DNA from 2 places in the Bradyrhizobium sp. USDA 4369 genome. Region 2 is predicted to be linked to the other one. Evidence: riboswitches for the same ligand, from Rfam matches in the RefSeq annotation. Region 2 holds a riboswitch; the other holds the start of a gene.
What was found. A riboswitch is a leader RNA that binds a small molecule or an ion and turns the genes downstream of it on or off. The one in region 2 is predicted to bind cobalamin.
Positions count from the first base shown of each region.

Region 1: another riboswitch for cobalamin. It lies ahead of ACVIJ6_RS34515 (HupE/UreJ family protein); the one in region 2 lies ahead of ACVIJ6_RS20455 (TonB-dependent receptor plug domain-containing protein).

Region 1 covers NZ_JBSRYH010000001.1:7,585,267-7,595,057, reverse strand. Annotated here, with positions in the region: gene ACVIJ6_RS34550 (TRAFAC clade GTPase domain-containing protein) at 1-379, shown strand, start outside; gene ACVIJ6_RS34545 (GAP1-N1 domain-containing protein) at 376-2,313, shown strand; gene cobD (threonine-phosphate decarboxylase CobD) at 2,435-3,466, opposite strand; gene cbiB (adenosylcobinamide-phosphate synthase CbiB) at 3,489-4,460, shown strand; gene ACVIJ6_RS34530 (cobyric acid synthase) at 4,453-5,931, opposite strand; gene cobO (cob(I)yrinic acid a,c-diamide adenosyltransferase) at 5,935-6,543, opposite strand; gene cobU (bifunctional adenosylcobinamide kinase/adenosylcobinamide-phosphate guanylyltransferase) at 6,585-7,121, opposite strand; cobalamin riboswitch at 7,157-7,349, shown strand; gene ACVIJ6_RS34515 (HupE/UreJ family protein) at 7,468-8,100, shown strand; gene ACVIJ6_RS34510 (DUF1636 domain-containing protein) at 8,104-8,499, shown strand; gene cobW (cobalamin biosynthesis protein CobW) at 8,517-9,554, shown strand; gene cobN (cobaltochelatase subunit CobN) at 9,564-9,791, shown strand, end outside.
Region 2 covers NZ_JBSRYH010000001.1:4,549,995-4,559,785, forward strand. Annotated here, with positions in the region: gene ACVIJ6_RS20420 (threonine dehydratase) at 1-659, shown strand, start outside; gene ilvN (acetolactate synthase small subunit) at 795-1,337, shown strand; gene ACVIJ6_RS20430 (class I SAM-dependent methyltransferase) at 1,341-2,030, shown strand; gene ACVIJ6_RS20435 (LysE family translocator) at 2,266-2,871, shown strand; gene ilvC (ketol-acid reductoisomerase) at 3,022-4,041, shown strand; gene ACVIJ6_RS20445 (hypothetical protein) at 4,364-4,939, opposite strand; gene ACVIJ6_RS20450 (DUF6925 family protein) at 5,004-6,002, opposite strand; gene ACVIJ6_RS20455 (TonB-dependent receptor plug domain-containing protein) at 6,033-8,102, opposite strand; cobalamin riboswitch at 8,216-8,429, opposite strand; partial or broken gene ACVIJ6_RS20460 (hypothetical protein) at 8,438-8,548, shown strand; gene ACVIJ6_RS20465 (TonB-dependent receptor plug domain-containing protein) at 8,561-9,791, opposite strand, start outside.

The DNA.
Region 1 (9,791 bases), 3.0 Mb from region 2:
GGTCCAATTGGTGGATCTCCTCCAATGTCTGCAGCGTCCGCCTTTCGAGGCGAAGCCAATGAAGGTAGCTCTTGTGGTCTCGGCCTGGGATCTGGTGCCTGAGGGAACCACAGACGCTGAGAAGTGGTTGAAGGACCGCTATCCTCTCCTCTCGCAGTACCTTCATAATGCTGATGGCATACTGGACCTGAGGGTCTACGGCGTATCGGCACAGGGAGGGCGGCTGTCTAAGAAGAAAGATGGGCCGGGACCCGATCGCGAGGAACTGCTGGCGATCGTGCCGGCAAGTAAGCGAATCCGCATTGTCGGGCCCGAGGTCGCCGAGCACGACATTACCCGCCCCTTGCTTTGGCTGGCGGATTTGGAGTCTCCCGTTTGAACGCCGCCTCGCGCGATACCATTGACCAGGCTCTGTTCGGCTATGCGGAGGGCCATCGACAAATTGCGTCGTCCGTTCGCTTGCCTCCGAAGGATCTCTACCTTCTCAGCGCTGCGAGCGATCTCGCCAGCGGAGCTCTCCTCGGCGAAGGCGATAGTTACCTGTCCGGACTGCCTTTGCCAGAATCCCGAAGATACGCCCTGTTCCGGACCTGGGCTGCCCCAGAGATGCCGCGCCCAGGTTGCGTGTGGAGCCACGTGCTCTTGCTTGGCCCCAAATTATCTGCTTCCATTCCGGCGCTCTCGGAAGTCCTGCCGTTTTTCCGTCGGCCAGTGGCAGACGATACGTCGTCCTACGGAGACCCGCTCGACATTTCATTCTCACAGGTCGTCGAGCCCGGCAGCGCCGATCTGATTTCGGAGATCATATCCAGCTACTATACGATTGGGCGAGCGACCCTCTCGCCCGACAGCGGCAAATCCTGTGAAATAGAAAATGCCGTTCTGGCTGTCTGGTCCCAACAATGGCCGCGCCTCAGATCGTCGTTCTCATTCTGCACGGCAACGTTGAACGAAAATCGCCGAATGGAGCAGAACGACTACAACGTTCAAGTCGCTCCGCGTGACGAAGCGGCCACGACCAACCGCGAAAGATGGGTTTCTTACGCGGCCGCCGACGCAGCGCTCAACAAAGTGACTCCGCTACGGCGCTTTTTGTGGCGCTACGGTCGCGACATCTCGGCCTCTCGGCGTCAGTATCAGATGATCGTAGATTTGTATCTGGGTTCCGATGGCGCAGACGTCCTCTCGTCGGATGCAGCCTTCGAGGTATTTCGGGTTCTACCGGATCCTTCGGACGGCGCAGTACTCAAGCGAGACATCCTCGGGATCGGCCCGAGCTCGCCGCGCCTCATCGTCGCAATTTCCGCTGTTGATCTCCTGCAGCTTCTGACTTCGTCGGCACTTCCAGAAGTCCCAACTCCTGCTCAGGTTGGAGCCAGGCTCGGTGAATTGTCTTCGCGGGAGATCGGCTCCGTCGCCTGCTACTACGCGGCGAACAAGGGACCGTTGTCGCCCTGGAAGGAGGAAATCCTCGGGGCTATCGTGACGCTGGCCGATAAGTCGTCCGTCACGACGGAATACCCGAGCGACATGATCGCTGACGTCCTGCTCGCGCGTGAAGATCTTGTCGACGCCGACACTCTCCCGCTCGTCTCAAATGACGTTCTGCCGCTGCTTATCAGGGAAGAGTCGTCTTTTTCCTTGGCTCGGGCCGTGATGAAGGAGATGGTCCGGCGGGATATGGGTGATCTCGAAGACGCGATGATCTTCTCGCGTCCCGAACTGGTCTTCCAGTCCTCAGTCGAGGCCTACTGCGAGAACCGGCTTCATAGATCGTGGTTGGCTCGCCTGTCCCACCGGGTTGGTACAATCCTTGCCGCCGATTGGATGTCGCAGTTGAAGACTACGAAGGAATTCGCAGCAGCCATTTCAATTCTCCGCTACCCGCGTTACCTTGCGAAGGGTAGTGAAGAGATCGCGCAACGTCTGTTAGATATGGCCGACGACGTGCAAGGCGACGAGCGTACGACCATGCAGGCTGTCTTGCTTAGGAGCGCAATCGATGAAGGATCCACACAAAGCTGGAACCTGATTTCAATCGTTCTGCCCGAGCTCCGGGTGGTTATCATCAACGCGGGCCTCTCGCGGACAGCGGAGTTGATACTTATCAACGACCTGCCGCACTTCTATTCGGCAGCCTATTGGGACCTCAATAAACGGATCCTTTTGAGCTTGTCGAAACTGTACGCTGCCGCCGCAAATCGCGAGGTGCTGGACCGGTTAACCCTTACTCCCAGCGAGATAGAGCTCGTCTTGTTCGGAGAGGAGCGCAGCTCCAGGAACCCCTTCTCGAAAATCTTTCCTTGGCTTTAGAAAGCCAAGGGTCCTGCCTCATTATACTTCGCCAACCTGATGGTTGCCGGCTCTTAGGAGGCGACCTGCTCGGCCCAAGTATCCAGCGATGCGTCGGCCCTGCGGAAAAGCGCTTCCCGGGCTAGCCGGCGTCGCCGAGCGCCTGCGCCAGGCGCTGCCACGCGGCTTCATCACCGGGGAGGCCGAAGCGCAGCCAGTTCGGCTGCGCCGGGAAGCGCCTGACATGGATGCCGCGGCGGGCCAGCCGCTCGGCGATGTCAGTCGCGTGGGCCGAGGCGACCAGCCGGAACAACGGCGTGCCGCCGATGGCGAGGCAACCGGCCTTGGACAGCAGTCCGTCGATGCGCGCGCAGTCCTTGACCAAGCGGGCGCGTGTCTGGTGCAGCCACGCTTCATCGGCCAATGCGGTCATCCCGATGGCGAGCGCCGGTCCCGACACCGCCCACGGCCCGAGCTGCTCGCGCAGCTGCTGTGCGATGTCGTCGGCGCTGATCGCAAATCCAAGCCGGACGCCGGCAAGGCCATAGACCTTGCCGAACGAGCGCAGCACGATCGTCGCCGGCGGCAGGTCCGCCGCCAGGCTCGCGTCCGCGGGATAGAGATCGATGAAGGCTTCGTCGACGATCAGCAGGCCATCCCGCCGACGCAGCGTGGCGGCCAGGCTGACCAGCGTCTCGCGCGCCAGCAGCCGCCCGGTCGGATTATTGGGATTCACCACCACCGCCACATCGGCGTCGGCCAGTTTGCCGACATCATCAGTCAGGCCGACGCGATGGCCACCGCCGCGCCAGCACCGCGCGTGCTCCTCATAGGTCGGCGCGAGCACGGCGACGGTCGAGCGCGGGCGCAGCCGCGGCAGGATCTGCAGCAGCGCCTGTGTGCCGGGAGCAGCCACCATCTGCTCAGGCGCGTCGACGCCGTAGCGCGCGGCGGCCGTCGCGCGGAGCGCGCGCTCCTCGGAGGCGGCCGGCAAGCGCTGCCACGAGGTGGGCGGGATCGATGGCACCGGATAGGGCACGGGATTGATGCCGGTGGACAGGTCGATCCAGGGGCGCCGCGCATCGGGGTAGCGACGGCTGATGGCATCGAGATCGCCGCCGTGAACGATCGCTTCCGGCGGGGTCTGCTGCGTGCTAGTCGCTCTGTCGTCCATGTTTGTCCTTCAGCGGAGAGCGATGTTCGTCTCACTCGCGCTCGCGGCGCTCCTCATCGAGGCTGTCGTCGGTTATCCCCAAATCCTGGTGCAGCGGGTCGGTCATCCGGTCATGTGGATCGGCGCGCTGATAGCATGGGCTGACCGCCGCTGGAACGGGGCCGACGCGCGCTTCGCCGTGCGCCGGGCTCGGGGCATCGGGCTGGTCGCTCTGCTGGTCCTGGGGATGATGGCGATCGGCCTGGCCGCGACATCGGCCGTGCAGGCCGTGTTCGGCGCGCCGGCCGCAACGATGATCCTGGCTGTGTTGGCGAGCAGCCTGCTGGCCCAACGTAGCCTCGATACTCACGTCGCTGCGGTCGCTGAGGGATTGGAGAGAGAGGGGCTCGACGGCGGTCGCCGCACGGTGGCGATGATCGTCGGACGTGATCCCGAGCGGCTGGATGAAGCCGGCGTGGCGCGCGCCGCGATCGAGAGCCTCGCCGAGAATTTTTCGGATGGAATCGTTGCGCCGCTGTTCTGGCTTGCAGTCGGCGGGCTCCCGGGCATCTTGATCTATAAGGCGGTGAATACGGCCGACAGCATGATCGGTCATCTCTCCGAGCGCCACCGCGCCTTCGGCTGGGCGGCGGCGAGGCTCGATGATCTCATCAACCTGCCGGCGTCCCGGTTGTCGGCGGTGTGGCTTGCCGGTGCGGCGGCGGTCGTTCCCGGAGCCTCCTGGCGTGCCGCGCTGCAGACGGTCGGACGCGATGCCTCCAAGCATCATTCGCCCAATGCCGGCTGGCCAGAAGCCGCAATGGCCGGCGCGCTGGGGCTGCGGCTGGCAGGGCCGCGCGTCTATGATGGTGAAACGGTTGCGGATGCATGGATGGGTGAGGGACGGTCGGCTTTGGACGCGGGCGATATCAGGCAGGCGCTGCGGCTTTATCGGACCGCGTGCCTGATCCAGGGCATCGTCGTCGCTGCGCTGGCCGTCGTCGTGGTCATGTGATCGCGCGCGGCACGCGCGCGAGATCCAGAATGCGGTCGACATCGACATAGCGTTCGAGATGCGCCGCGAGCGCATCCAGGGTCGCATCGACATCGGAGTCATAGGACAGGCCGCTTGCGGTGGTGCCGAGACCGCGCAGCCAATGCGCGCGCAGGCGGTCATCGGCGAACAGGCCATGCACATAGCAGCCGGCGATCTGGCCGCCAGCCGCAACGGCCCCATCGCGGCGGCCGTCGGAGAACACGAGGAAGGGATTTTGTGCGGCTGGACCGTCGGTGCGGCCGATATGCATCTCGTAGCCGCGGAAGGGCGCCTCGTCTTGAGTCAATCTGCCCTCGACGTCGCGCAGGGCCTTGTCGTCCGTCAGCGTCGTTTCGAGGTCGAGCAGCCCAAGTCCGGCGACCGTGCCTGGCGCGCCTTCATGGCCGTCGGGATCGCTGATCATGCGCCCCAGCATCTGATAGCCACCGCAGATGCCGAGCACGCGGCCGCCGCGGCGCAGATGCGCCCGCAGATCGATGTCCCAGCCCGCCTCGCGCAAGGCGGCAAGGTCGGCGATCGTCGCCTTGGAGCCCGGCAGGATGACGACGGCTGCGTCTCCCGGAATCGGCGTGCCCGGCCTGAGGAATTGCAGGTCGACGCCGTCCTCCAGCCGCAACGGATCGAACTCGTCGAAATTGGAGATCCGGGGATAAGCGAGCACGGCGACCTTTGGCCGGTTTCCGCTCCGCACTCCGACCCCGGGCAGTCCGAGTGCATCCTCCGCCGGCAGACGGCGCGCATCGGCAAAATGCGGAATGAGCCCGAGCGATGTCCATCCGGTTCTGGTCGCAATCTCGCTCATGCCCGAGGCAAACAAGGCGGGATCACCGCGGAACTTGTTGACCAGGAAGCCCGCGACGAGCGCGGCATCGTCGGGCGCGAGCACAGCCCGGGTGCCGACAAGGCTCGCAATGACGCCGCCGCGATCGATGTCACCGATCAGCACCACGGGAATCTGTGTTGCCCGCGCAAAGCCCATATTGGCGATGTCGCCGGCACGCAGGTTGATCTCCGACGCCGAGCCCGCGCCTTCCACCAGCGCGATGTCGGTATCGGCGACCAGCTGATGAAAGCTATCAAGCACGGCCTTCATCAACTGCGGCTTCATGGCCTGATAGGCGGACGCCTTGGCATTGCCGATCACGCGGCCCTGGACCACGACCTGCGAGCCGATCTCGCTCTGCGGCTTCAAGAGCACCGGGTTCATGTGCACCGTCATCGGCCGCCGCGACGCGCGCGCCTGCAGCGCCTGGGCGCGGCCGATCTCGCCGCCATCGGCGGTGACGGCGGCATTGTTCGACATGTTCTGCGGCTTGAACGGCGCCACCTTCAGCCCGCGCGAGGTCAGCGCCCGCGCGAGCCCGGCGACGATCAGAGACTTGCCGACGTCGGAGCCGGTGCCCTGGAACATGATGGCGCGTGCGGGCATGGACTAGTACTCGATGCCTTCCTGCGCCTTCACGCCGGCCGCGAAGTGATGCTTGACGAGGTTCATCTCGGTGACGAGATCGGCGGCCTCGATCAGCTCCGGCTTGGCGTTGCGGCCGGTGATGACGACGTGCAGATCGGGCCGGCGCCCGGCCAGCGTTGCGACCACGTCGCCGATCGGCAGATGGTCATAGCGCAAGGCGATGTTGAGCTCGTCGAGGATCAGCAGCCGGATTGACGGATCGGCCATCAGCTCCTTCGCCTTGCCCCAGGCACGCTCGGCCGCGGCGACGTCGCGCGCGCGATCCTGCGTCTCCCAGGTGAAGCCTTCGCCAAGCGTGTGCCACGACACCTGATCGCCGAAGCGTTCGATCGCCTTGCGCTCCCCGGTCTCCCACGCGCCCTTGCCGAACTGCACGACGCCGACGCGAAAGCCGCGGCCCAGCGCGCGCAGCATCAGGCCCCAGGCTGCGGTCGACTTGCCCTTGCCTTTGCCGGTGTGGACGATCAGCAGGCCCTTCTCGACGGTCTTCGACGCCACCTCAGCATCCTGAACCGCCTTGCGATTTTCCATCTTGGCCTTGTGGCGGGCATCCTCGGCGCTCTCGGTCATCGGCAAATCCCTTTCATGTCCAAGTCCGGTCTAAGCCCGGTTCATTTCAAGATCAGTGGCAGTCCCGCCGCCATCAGAATCACCCGATCGGCCGCCGCTGCGACGTCCTGGTTCAGCCGCCCCTGCGCGTCGCGGAATGCGCGCGCCAGCGCATTGTCCGGGACGATGCCGAGACCGACCTCATTGGAGACGACCACGATCGGACCGGACGCTGCAGCGAGCGCATCGATGAGATCGGCGCAGCAAGCCGCGACATCCATCTCGGCGAGCATCACATTGCTGAGCCAGAGTGTCAGGCAGTCGATCAGCAGCGGCATGCGCGAGCCGGAATGGCCGCGGACCACAGCGGGGAGATCATGGGTGGTCTCCCGCGTCTGCCATCCCGCCACGCGCCGCGCCTTGTGCTGCGCGATGCGCGCGGTCATCTCATCGTCGAAGGCCTGCGCGGTCGCAACATAGATCCAGGGCGGCGGATTCGTCGTCACCAGCGCCTCAGCATGGCGGCTCTTGCCCGAGCGCGCGCCGCCGAGCACCAAGGTCAGGCGCGGCTGGGCGGGGGGCGGCGGGGCAGGGTCCATGGGGACGATTCCGATTGACGGGCTTTGGCGCGACCCGTATCTAACAGGATGACGGTTCTCCGAAAGGAGAGATTTAGGGAACACGGTGCGGGTTCTGAACCCAAGGCCGTGGCTGCCCCCGCAACTGTAATCGGCGAGTGTGAGGCCAAGACACCACTGGGAAACCGGGAAGGTGGTTTCACGCAGCGACCCGAGAGCCAGGAGACCTGCCGTCGACATTGCTGTTGGCCGACCCGTCGCGCGGGGAGTCGCGATGCTGGTTTGATCCCGCCGGGATGGGCGGGGTGCCGTCGGATGCAGCGCATCGTCCGGCCCTCTGGGGAGCCGGCAAGCGACGGAGATGGCCATGAAGTTCAACCGCACTGCGTCCTTAGCGCTCGCGAGCCTTGTCCTGCTCGCAGCCGAGCCCGCCTTTGCCCATCACATGATGGGCGGCAAGCTGCCGCAGACCTTCGCGCAAGGTCTGTTGTCCGGTCTCGGTCATCCCGTCATCGGGCTCGATCATCTGGCGGCCATCGTGGGCGCCGGCATCGTTGCGGCGCTGCTCGGGCGCGGCTTTGCACCGGTGCTCGCCTTCACCACCGCAATGATCGCTGGCGTCGGTCTGCATCTGGCCAAGGCCAACATTCCGGCCGCCGAGCTGCTGGTCGGTCTTTCCACCGCGGTGGTCGGCCTCCTGGTCGTGATGCGCGGCCAATTCGGCGTGCTGCCCGTCGCGGCTCTGTTTGCTCTGACCGGCCTCGTGCACGGCTATGCGCTGGGTGAGTCGATCGTCGGCGCCGAAAACACCCCGCTCCGGGCCTATTTCGCCGGCCTGCTCGTGATCCAGACCCTGATCGCGGCGGGAGCATTCCTGGGCACGAAGGCGCTGTCCGCGAAGGCCGACACGCTTGAGCCAATCGCGCTGCGCGTCGCGGGCGCCGCCATCGTTCTGGTGGGCGGTGTCGCGGCGGCGACGGCGGCCGGCGTGATCGGCTGATTGATGACCGCATCAGAGCTTGGGCAGACGACGCTGTTCGTCTGCATCACTTGCCGCGCGCAGGGCGTGGACAGTGCGTCGGCTGACCAGCCGCGGGCTGGAGCGCGTCTGCTCGCCTCGATCGAGGCCGCGCCTGCAGAGCAGCGCGCCGGTGTCGCCGTGGTCGGCGTCGAGTGCCTGTCGAACTGCAACCGTGCCTGCACCGTTGCAGTGACTGCGCCCGGCAAATGGACCTATGTGCTCGGCGCACTCGATCCCGACATTCATGCGCAGGATGTGCTGACGTTCGCTCAGCTGCATCAGCGTCACGAGGCCGGTCTGCCGGCCTGGCGCGAGCGTCCGGAATACATCCGCAAGAACACCGTTGCGCGGGTGCCCGCGCTGTCGTTGCCGCGCTGAAGACGAGAGCTCTCGCCATGACCAAGTCCTACGCCAAGACGCCTTGCACCATCGTCACCGGTTTCCTTGGCGCAGGGAAGACCACGCTGGTGCGCAACCTGATCGAGACGGCGAATGGCCGAAGGCTCGCGATCATCGTCAACGAGTTCGGCGATGTCGGCATCGATGGCGATATCCTGAAAGGGTGCGGCGTGCCGGACTGTCCGGAGGATCGCATCGTCGAGCTGTCCAACGGATGCCTGTGCTGTACGGTCGCGGATGATTTCGTGCCGGCGCTCAAGAGCCTTCTCGACCAGAAGGAGCCGCCCGAGCATATCGTGATCGAGACCTCGGGCCTCGCACTGCCGAAGCCGCTGGTGCAGGCCTTCAACTGGCCGGAGATTGCGACGCGTGTGACCGTCGATGGCGTGGTCGCTGTCGTCGATGGCCCTGCCGTCGCCGCCGGCCGCTTCGCCGATGATCCGGAGGCCTTGGCCGCGCAGCGCGCGGCCGACGATTCGCTCGATCACGACAACCCGCTCGAGGAGGTCTATGAGGATCAGCTGCTCTGCGCCGACCTCGTCGTGATGAACAAGAGCGATCTGTTGAGCGAGCAGCAGCGCAAGGATGTCGCGGCCGAGATCGCTGCGAAGGTGCAACGCGCCGTCAAGGTGATCGCGACCGAGCATGGCAGGCTGTCCGCGTCCGTTCTGCTCGGACTCGGCGCCGCGGCGGAGCAGGACCTCGCCGCGCGCCCCTCGCATCACGACAACGAGGCCGAGCACGATCATGACGATTTCGAGAGTTTCGTGCTGGACGTGCCCGCGCAGATTTCGCCGGACGCGCTCGTCGATCGCATTGCCGCGGCCGTCGATGCGCATGACGTGCTGCGCGTGAAGGGATTCGTGGAAGTGGCCGGCAAGCCGCTGCGCCTGCTGGTGCAGGCCGTCGGCAACCGCATCCAGCACCAGTTCGAGCGTCCGTGGCGGGCGGGGGAGACGCGGCGGGGCCGGCTGGTGGTGATCGGCGAGCGTGGCCTCGATGCGGCTGCGATCCAGAGCCTGATCACGGGATAGGCGAGGGCGATGCATCTCCTGGCGACATCCGGCGCTGATCTCGACGACCTCGAACAGGCCGTCGATCTCGCGCAGTCGCCGGCCGAGATCGTGGTGCTGTCGTTTTCGGACAGTGACCTGTCGGCGCTGGCGGGGGCGTGGACCGCATCGGCGGCTGAGTTGCCCAGCCTGCGGCTCGCGAGCCTGAAGCGGCTGAAGCATCCGATGTCGGTGGATCTCTACATCGACAGCGTCATC
Region 2 (9,791 bases):
GCGCGATGGCGGCGTTCGGCGCCGAGCTGATCGAGCATGGCAGCGACTTCCAGGAAGCGCGCGAGGAGGCCGGGCGTCACGCGGCGCGCGATGGTCTGCAGATGGTGCCGTCGTTCCATCCGGATCTCGTGCGCGGTGTTGCGACCTATGCGCTGGAGCTGTTCCGCTCCGCTCCCGATCTCGACGTGCTCTACGTCTCGATCGGGCAGGGCTCCGGCATCTGCGGCTGCATCCTGGCGCGTGACCTGCTCGGCCTGAAGACCGAGATCGTCGGCGTGCAGTCGACGGAGGCGCCGTCCTATGCGCTGTCATTCGCGGCGCGCACCGTGGTGACGACCAACAGCGCGGACACCAAGGCCGACGGCCTGGCCACCCGCAGCCCCGATGCCGATGCGCTCGCGATCATCTTCAAGGGGGCATCGCGCATCGTGCAGGTCAGCGACGCCGAGATCGCCGAGGCCGTCCGCATCTTCTGGACCGACACGCACAATCTCTCCGAAGGTGCCGGCGCAGCCTCGCTCGCGGCGGCCCTGCAGGACAAGCGCAAGCTCGCCGGCAAGCGCGTCGGCCTGGTGCTGACCGGCGGTAATATCGATCTGGATCTGTTCAGGCGCTGGGTCATGCCGGCGGCCGCTGAAGAAGTGGCTGGGGCGTCGTAATGGGCACTCTGCACACCACACACACCGCGTCATGCCCGGGCTTGTCCCGGGCATCCACGAGCCGCGCAAGCGATGTGCGACGTGGATGGCCGGGAGAAGCCCGGCCATGACGACTTGGCTAACACGGGGACAGCAATGAACCAGCCAGCATCCGCCTATTTCATCGAAGACCGCCACGATCCCAACGAGACGCACACGCTGTCGGTGCTGGTGCAGAACGAGCCCGGCGTGCTCGCGCGGGTGATCGGCCTGTTTTCCGGCCGCGGCTACAACATCGAGAGCCTCACCGTCTCCGAGACCGAGAGCCAGAAACACCTGTCGCGCATCACCATCGTGACCACGGGCACGCCGATGGTGATCCAGCAGATCAAGCATCAGCTCGACCGCATGGTCCCGGTCTATCGCGTCGTCGACATGACCTTGACGAAGCGTGCGATCGAGCGCGAGCTGGCGATGATCAAGGTGCGCGGCACCGGCGAGCCGCGCGTCGAGGCGCTGCGGCTGGCGGATGCGTTCCGCGCCCGCGTCATCGATGCCACCACGGAAAGCTTCGTGTTCGAGATCACAGGCAACACCGACAAGATCAGTCAGTTTATCGATCTGATGCGTCCGCTCGGGCTGGTCGAAGTGGCCAGGACCGGCATTGCGGCGATCGGGCGGGGACCGGAAGGGATGTGAGCCATGCTGGCGCGCGACTGGTACTACAACGAACGGAACCGGATCGGGCTGGATCATGCCGTGGCCTCGATCTACGGTGCGGGGGATGATGCGGACGAGCGCGCGCGCGCGGCGCTCAAGATGCTGGGCGTCAAGCCCGGCTGGCGAGTGGCCGATATCGGCTGCGGCAATGGCGTGCTGGCGACGGAAGCGGCGCTGCTGGGCGCGGTCGTCGATGCCATCGACATCTCCCCGGCGATGCTGGCGCTGACCAAGATCTACACCCGCGACCGCCGCACCGCGGTGCGGATGCATTCGGCCGGCCTGCTGTCGTTCGCTTATGAGGCCAATTCCTACGACCTGATCGCCAGCGAGTTCACGCTGCATCATCTGCCGGACTTCTGGAAGGCGGTGGCGCTGGCGCGGATCTACGGCGCGCTGAAGCCGGGCGCGCAGTTCTTCCTGCGCGACATCGTCTATGTCAGCATGCCCGACGGTGCCGATCGCTCGGTCGAGCAATGGGCCGAGTTCAACATCAAGAACCACGATCTCGCCCGCGACAGCGTCATCACCCATATGCGCGACGAGAACTCCACCTTCGCCTGGGTGATGGAACGCATGCTGACCGAAGTCGGCTTCGTCCTGGTGTCCGCCGACTACCATGCGCCGATGCACGCGACCTATGTGCTGCAGAAGCCGGCGGGGCAGGGCTAGGCGAGCTGTGTTGATGTTTGCGCGAGACGGCGAGGCGAGCACGCTGCCACCCTCCCCTGGAGGGGCAGGGTCGTTTCACATCGCGCGAAGCCGCGATGTGAGCCGGGGTGGGGTGATGCCTCCACGCCGGAGCTGCGCCTGGGGCCCACCCCACCCCGATCGCGCATGGCATCCGCGATCGACCCTCCCCCTCCAGGGCAGGGTGAAGAGTTTTCGTACCCCGCGAGCCTCGTGAATGTCCCAGCAGCTCCTCATCGCCTTCGTTACCTTCGCCTTCGTGATGGCGTTCACGCCGGGGCCGAACAACATCATGCTGCTATCGTCGGGCGTGACCCACGGCTTCCGCCGCACGGTGCCGCACATGATGGGCGTCAGCTTCGGCTTCGCCTTCATGGTCGGCGCGGTCGGCTTCGGGCTGGCCACGGTGTTCATCCGCTATCCCGTGCTGCAGGAGGTGCTGAAATATCTCGGCGCCGCCTATCTGATCTATCTCGCGGTCGCCATCGCATTCTCCGGATCGGCCAAGACCGACGACACCACGGCGTCGCGCGGTCCGATGTCGTTCTGGGGCGCGGCGCTGTTCCAATGGGTCAATGCCAAGGGCTGGGTGATGGTGATCAGCACCATCACGGCCTATGCCGCCATCGCCCGCTTTCCCGCCAACGTTGCGTTGCAGGTCGCCATCAGCTTTGTCATGGCGATCGGCTCGACCATCACCTGGACCCTGTTCGGCACCGCATTGCGGCCGCTCTTGAGCTCGGAGCGCGCGGTCCGCGGCTTCAACATCTTGATGGCCGTGCTGCTGCTGGCCTCGCTCTATCCCGTGTTCATGGACGCATGAGAGGGGCGGCCGCCATGCGAGATCGGGGTTTCCATAGCACCTCAAAATGCTCTAGACACGGGCCGGATTTCGTCCGGGCGCAGCCGCCCGTGCCTCACCCAAGCGTCTGACTTTCCAGCCAATTCCGGCCATCTCAAAGAGGAAACGACAATGCGTGTCTACTACGATCGCGACGCCGATCTGAACCTGATCAAGGGCAAGAAGGTCGTCATCGTCGGCTATGGCAGCCAGGGCCATGCCCATGCGCTGAACCTGAAGGATTCCGGCGTCAAGGACGTCGCGATCGCGCTGCGCAAGGGCTCGGCCTCGGCCAAGAAGGCCGAAGGCGCCGGCTTCAAGGTGATGGAAGTCGCCGAGGCCGCGAAGTGGGCCGACCTGGTGATGATGCTGACCCCGGACGAGCTGCAGGGCGACATCTACCGCGAGCACCTGCACGACAACATGAAGCAGGGCGCCGCGCTCGTGTTCGCCCACGGCCTCAACGTGCACTTCAACCTGCTCGACCCGCGCCCCGATCTTGACGTGCTGATGATCGCGCCGAAGGGCCCTGGCCACACCGTCCGCTCCGAATACCAGCGCGGCGGCGGCGTCCCCTGCCTGATCGCGATCGCCAAGGATTCCTCCGGCAACGCCCATGATCTCGGCCTGTCCTATGCGTCGGCGATCGGCGGCGGTCGCGCCGGCATCATCGAGACCACCTTCAAGGAAGAGTGCGAGACCGACCTGTTCGGCGAGCAGGCGGTGCTGTGCGGCGGCCTGGTCGAGCTGATCAAGGCCGGCTACGAGACCCTGACCGAGGCCGGCTACGCCCCGGAGATGGCCTATTTCGAGTGCCTCCACGAGGTGAAGCTGATCGTCGACCTGATCTATGAAGGCGGCATCGCCAACATGAACTACTCGATCTCCAACACTGCCGAGTACGGCGAGTACGTCACCGGCCCGCGCATCATCACCCCGGAGACCAAGGCGGAGATGAAGCGCGTGCTCGACGACATCCAGTCCGGCCGCTTCGCCCGCGATTGGATGCTGGAGAACAAGGTCAACCAGTCCTCGTTCAAGGCCACCCGCGCCCGCCTGTCGCAGCACCCGATCGAGGAAGTCGGCGCCCGCCTGCGCGACATGATGCCCTGGATCAAGAAGGGCGCGCTGGTCGACAAGAGCAAGAACTGATTGGTCGTGATGGCTGGTCGAGACTGCGGGTCGTGCAGTCTCGACCTGGAGTTCGATTGAAAGCCTCCGCCCTCCTTAGGCGGAGGCTTTTTCGTCACAGCGATGACGATGTCGCGTCGTTCAGCCCCGCTGCCCGCCACAAACCACGCTGTCGTCCCCGCGAACGCGGGGACCCATAACCACCGTCGTTCGTGGTGACGAACGGTGGTGGCTCGGATTTGTTTCCGCCAACGCAGATCACGCGGTATGGGTCCCCGCGTTCGCGGGGATGACAGCTGAGGATGAGGCGGCGGCGCCCCTCTCATGCGCTGATGCTGGTCCGTCAGGACATCGCGCGGCGTGAGAGGCGTGGCCTGAGCAGACGGACGATCTCGCAGACGGCAACGAGCCCGACCAGCCAGGCGGCGCTGGTCAGTCCGAGGCGCGCGACGATCGCAGGCGTGAAGCTCGCCGCGCCGCCGAGCACGGGCGTGGCCGCGAGCAGCAGCAGCTCGTAGGCCGCGTAGGCGCCGAGCAGGGCGGCGGTGAGTGCGAGCGGCGCCGGTGCGGCGCGCAACGCCTGCAGCACGAGGCGCGCGATGAGCGTGGCGCCGAGCGCGGCGGCGCCGATGGCGATCCCCCAGGCCAACGTATTGGCATCGACGGGATAATGCAGGGCGCCGAAGCCGATGCCCTGGTTGACCAGGAAGGCGCCGAGCACGCAGAGCAACGCGGAGCGCAGCGGCAGCATGGCGGCTGCGATCACCGCGAAGGCCGCGAACGGGGTGGCGCAGGCAAAGACGAAGCTCGCCAGCGCGCAGGCGGTGACCAGCAGCGCGAAGCAGAAGGTCGCAGCATGCCGCGGCGGAACGGGCGTGAGGCGGGCCTCCGCTGGGGAGTTGAGGATGTCGAGAGCCATGGGTCGTCTCCTTGGGGGGTGATGGTAGTCCATTCGTGACGAGGGCAACAGCCGCTTGGGCCGTTCAGTGTGGGATCTCCGCGGTCTCGGTTTCATCGCCGGAGCCGGAGTGGTCATAACTGGCGAGCCATGCCGGCAGCGTCGCGGAGTTCACGGCCGATGCCTGCAATTGGCGCAAGGTCACGCGCAGCGTGGCACGCGCGATGCGGTCGTCGGGCAGGGCTGCGTCCGCAGGCGTCCGGTCCGCCGCGACATGCGCCGCGATGTCGCGTTTGAGCGCGACCAGGCGCGGGTCGCCATAGCGAATCAGAAGTTGCTGGAAAGCCGCCAAATGGCTCGTGACGAACGGTGTCGGGCGGCCGAGCGGGTCGCGCAGGGGATGCGGCGGATAGGCGTGGGCGCAAGGGATCCAGCCGTCCGGCAGAGGTTCGGTCGCGGCGTGGGTGCGGCCATGGGCTAGCAGCTTCGGCAGGATGTGGGTGTGCGGTCCGTCCGGGCTGCGGCCGCCCGGCGGCGGGATCGGCTGGAAGATCTCGGCCCGGCCGATGCGGCTGATGAAGACGCGGTGCGGACTCGCCGCCAGCATCACCTGCATCAGCTCGCCGCTGGCCGCAAAGAGTGAGACGCCGGCATGCCGACGCAGGGCGGCAATCACCTCCGGATCGTTGCTGCGGACGCAGACGTCGACCTGCAGCGTGGACAGGCCGAGATCGAACAGCACGGCGTCCCGGTCCTCCGGACGCAGGGCCTCGTGGTCGGGGCCGAGTTCGGTGATGCCGGTTCGCCCGTGCATCGCGCAAGCCGTGCGCGGCAGGCACAGCGCCACGCGATGGCTCCAATCGTCGCGCGTCGGTAACTCCGATGCGATCAGGCGAAGGTCGGCATGGGTGCGGAAGCGAATGCCGCCCCGCGCCGTCACCGCGCCGATCATGCCGGCATCATCGAGATGCTGGACCGGTTCTCCTTCATCGCGCGTGAACTCCCCGATCGCACCGAAGGTGCCGAGGCTCCAGCCGGTGTCGCTGTCGGCGAGGAAATCCCGAAGCTGATCCATGGGCGTCATGTCATCTCTCCCCGTCGTGACATCATCGTCCTACTGCACCCCGAAGCTCGCCACCCGGATGCCGCCGAACACGCCGAGGCCCGGAGCCAGGAAGCCGGTCAGGTTCTGATAGTGGCGGTTGAACAGGTTATCGATGCGGCCGAACAGCTTGACCTGGTCGGAGACCGCGTAATCGGCACGCAGGTTCACGATCGTATAGCCGGGCGCGACGAGGCCCGAGGTCATGCCGTCGCGGCTGACGTCGCGCCAGTCGCTGACGCGCAGCAAGGTGGCCGACACCGTCAGCGGGGCCAGCGGCGTCCAGACCACTGTCGCGCTCCATTTCTCCTTCGGACGGCGCAGCAGCTGCTGACCGGTCGTTGCATCGACCGCGCGCGTGAACGTATAGTCCGCGCGCAGCGAGAGCCGGTCCGTCAGCTTCGCTGTCACGAAGCTCTCGGTGCCCTCGGTGGTGGCGAGTCCGACATTGGCGTAGGAGGTGAAGGTCGCATTGGAGTTGATGAGATCGGTGATGCTGGTGTGGAAGTAGGTCGTGCCGAAGCGGATGCGCTCGTCGAACAGCGGCTGCTCGAATCCCGCATCATAGCCGCTGCTCTGCTCCGGCTTGAGGTTCGGATTGGCGAAGAAGTTGAACGCCGGAAAGTCCTGATAGAGCTGGCTCAGGGTCGGCGCCTTGAAGCCGGTGCCGTAGCTCGCCTTCAGCTTGGTTTCGGTGATCGGCAGGATCACGGCCGGTGCGATCCGGTAGGTGCCATGGCTGCCGAACTGATCGTTGATGTCGTTGCGCAGGCTCGCGACCAGGAACATGCGCTGTGCGAACTCCGTCTGCACCTCGACGAAGCCGGCTCTGTTGCTGTTCTCGGCCGTCAGGCCCGTGGTCTGGAGGCGGTCGGTCTGCTGCTCGAGCCCGACGATGAAATTGTTGTGCGGAGCGAGCTCGGTGACCGCGTGCCAGTCATATTTGATGCGCCCGCCGGTCGAGATCGCGGCGAGGGGATTGCCCGCGGTGAGATCGGACGTCCGGTTGTTGACGTAGTTGACGCCGAAATAGTTCCTGATGCGGCCGTCGAGCAGCGACCACACGGCTTCCTCGCGCGTGGCGAACTGCTGCACGGCATGGGAGCTCTGGGTCGCGTTCGGGACGCTGGGAAAGCCGCCGTCGCCGGTGAACAGCAGGGTCGCGTCCGTATAGCGCACCACTGAATTCAGCGACCAGGCCTCGTTGAGGTCGATGCCGAATTTGGTCGAGGCGGTAACGTTGTCATAGGCGTTGCCGATCGCCTTCTGTCCCGCCGGCAGCAATTGCTGCGGCGTGACCGGAATGTCGCCGGCATGGAGATGCGCGACGTTGACCGCATAGTTCACATTGTCCTCAGACCCGCTGACGCCGGCCGACTGGTTGAAGGTCTGATACGTGCCGGTCTCGATCGACGCGGTTGCCCGCGCCGGGCCATCGCCCTTGCGCGTGATCACCGAGATGACGCCGCCGATCGCATCGGAGCCATAGAGGCCGCTCTGCGGCCCCCGGAGCACCTCGAATTGCTGGATGTCCGAAGTCAGCAGGTGGGCGAACTCGAATGCGCCGTTGGCATTGGTGACGTCGCCGACATCGATGCCGTCGATCAGGATCTTGGTGTGATTCGAATTCGTTCCGCGGGTGAAGACCGAGCTCTGCCCGCCAGGGCCGCCGGTCTGCACGACGTTCAAGCCGGGAATGGCGGCGAGGATGTCGGGCACGCTGCGGAATTGCTGCGTAGCGATGTCCTTGGCCGTGACGACGGTGATCGCGTTCGCCACATGGGCCGCCGGGGTTGCGATGCCGGTCGGGCTGACGACGAGTTGTGCGTTGGCCTGGGCGGCGGCGCTCTGCGCGGCCGCCGGCTGCGATGCGCGTGCGCGCGGCGTCTGCGCCCCACGCTGCACGGCCGGCTTCGGAGCCGGCTTGAGCGGCGGGTCGACCTCGACCGGCGGCAGCAGGTTGGGGGAGGCGGATTGCTGGGCGATAGCCGGAGCCACACCGAAGGTCGCAATGGAAAAGAGAACGGCGGACGACAACGAGCCGGCGCGATGGCGCCGGACGGCGGATAGGGAAGAGAACACGAGGGAACCTCGGCATGACGTCAGTGGCACGTCACCGCGAACGAGGTCTCATGCCGGCCAATGCTGCCCGGCGTGAAAACGATGCCAATAAACGCCCCGACCGGCATCTTCGCGTGTGACCACGGCTGACGGCAGGTCTCCTGGCTCGCGGGTCATCACCTCAACGCCGCCTTCCCAGGACCGAGAATTCCCAGTGGCATCTGACGTGAGATTCGCCGCTTACAGTTGCGGGGGCAGCTGCGGCCTTCGAACGACCCGTTGAGGACGTCCGGCACCGCATTCCCTTTTGAGCCCCGGTCAGGGGGCACCGTCACCACCACAGTAGGTGTGCGCGTGTGGCCGAGTCAATCGCGACGATGATGGCGCCGAAGGGACCCGGCCACACCGTCCGCTCCGAGTATGAGCGCGGCCGTGTGCCCTGCCTGATCGCGACCGCAAAGAGCAGTGTGTTGGCATCGTCACTGCAACCCCGAGGTGGCCATCCGGATGCCGCCGAACATGCCGAAGCCGGGCGCCAGGAAGCCGGTCGGGTTCTGGTAATGGCGGTTGAACAGATTATCGATCCGGGCGAACAGCTTGACCTGGTCCGAGAGTGCGTAGTCGCCGCGCAGATTCACCAGCGTATAGCCGGGCGCGACGATGCCGGTGGTCGTGCCGTCGCGGCTGACATCGAGCCAGTCGCCGACGCGCAGCAGGGTGGCCGACAGCGTCAGCGCATCGACCGGCAGCCATGTGGCGGTGGCGCTCCATTTCTCTCTCGGCTGGCGCAACAGCTGCTGACCGGTGCTCGCGTCGACCGCGCGGGTGAACGTGTAGTCTGCGCGGAGCGAGATGCGATCGGTCAGTTTCGCCGCGACGAAGCTCTCGGTGCCTTCGGTGGTGGCGAAGCCGATATTGGCGAAGGAGGTGGCGTTCGCGTTGAAACTGATCAGGTTGGTGATGTCGTTGTGGAAGTAGGTCGCGCCGAAGCGCAACCGGTCCTCGAACAGCGGCTGCTCGAAGCCGGCATCGTAGCCGATGCTCGCCTCCGGCTTCAGGTTCGGATTGGCGAAGAAATTGAAGGCCGGAAAATTCTGATACAACTGGCTCAAGGTCGGCACCTTGAAACCGGTGCCATAGCTCGCCTTCAGCCGGGTCTCGGTCCCCGGCAGGATCACCGCCGGCGCGATCCGGTAGGTGCCGTGGCCGCCGAACCGATCGTCGACGTCGTCGCGCAGGCTCGCGACCACGAACCAGCGCTTGGCGAATTCGGTCTGCAGCTCGACGAAGCCGGCCTTGTTGCCGTTCTCGGCCAGGACGTCGGCCGCCTTCAGCCGCTCGGCCTGCTGCTCCACGCCGACCACAAGATGATTGCGCGGGGAGAGTTCGGCCACTGCGCGCCAGTCATATTTGATGCGCTCGCCGGTGGCGATGGTAGGCGCCGGATTGCCGGGCGCCAGATCGTAAGACCAGTTGTTGACGTAGTTCACGCCGAAATGGTTGCGGATGCGGCCGCCGAGCAGCGACCAGACGGCTTCCTCGCGGGTCGTCAACTGGCGGTCGGTGTGATGGCTTTGGGTTGCATTCGGAAAGCTCGGAGATCCGCTGTCCCCGGTGAACAGCAGGCTCGCGTCGGTGTGGCGAACCAGCGCGTTCAGCGTCCAAGCCTCGTTCAGGTCGACGCCGAGCCTGGTCGACGCCGTGACGTTG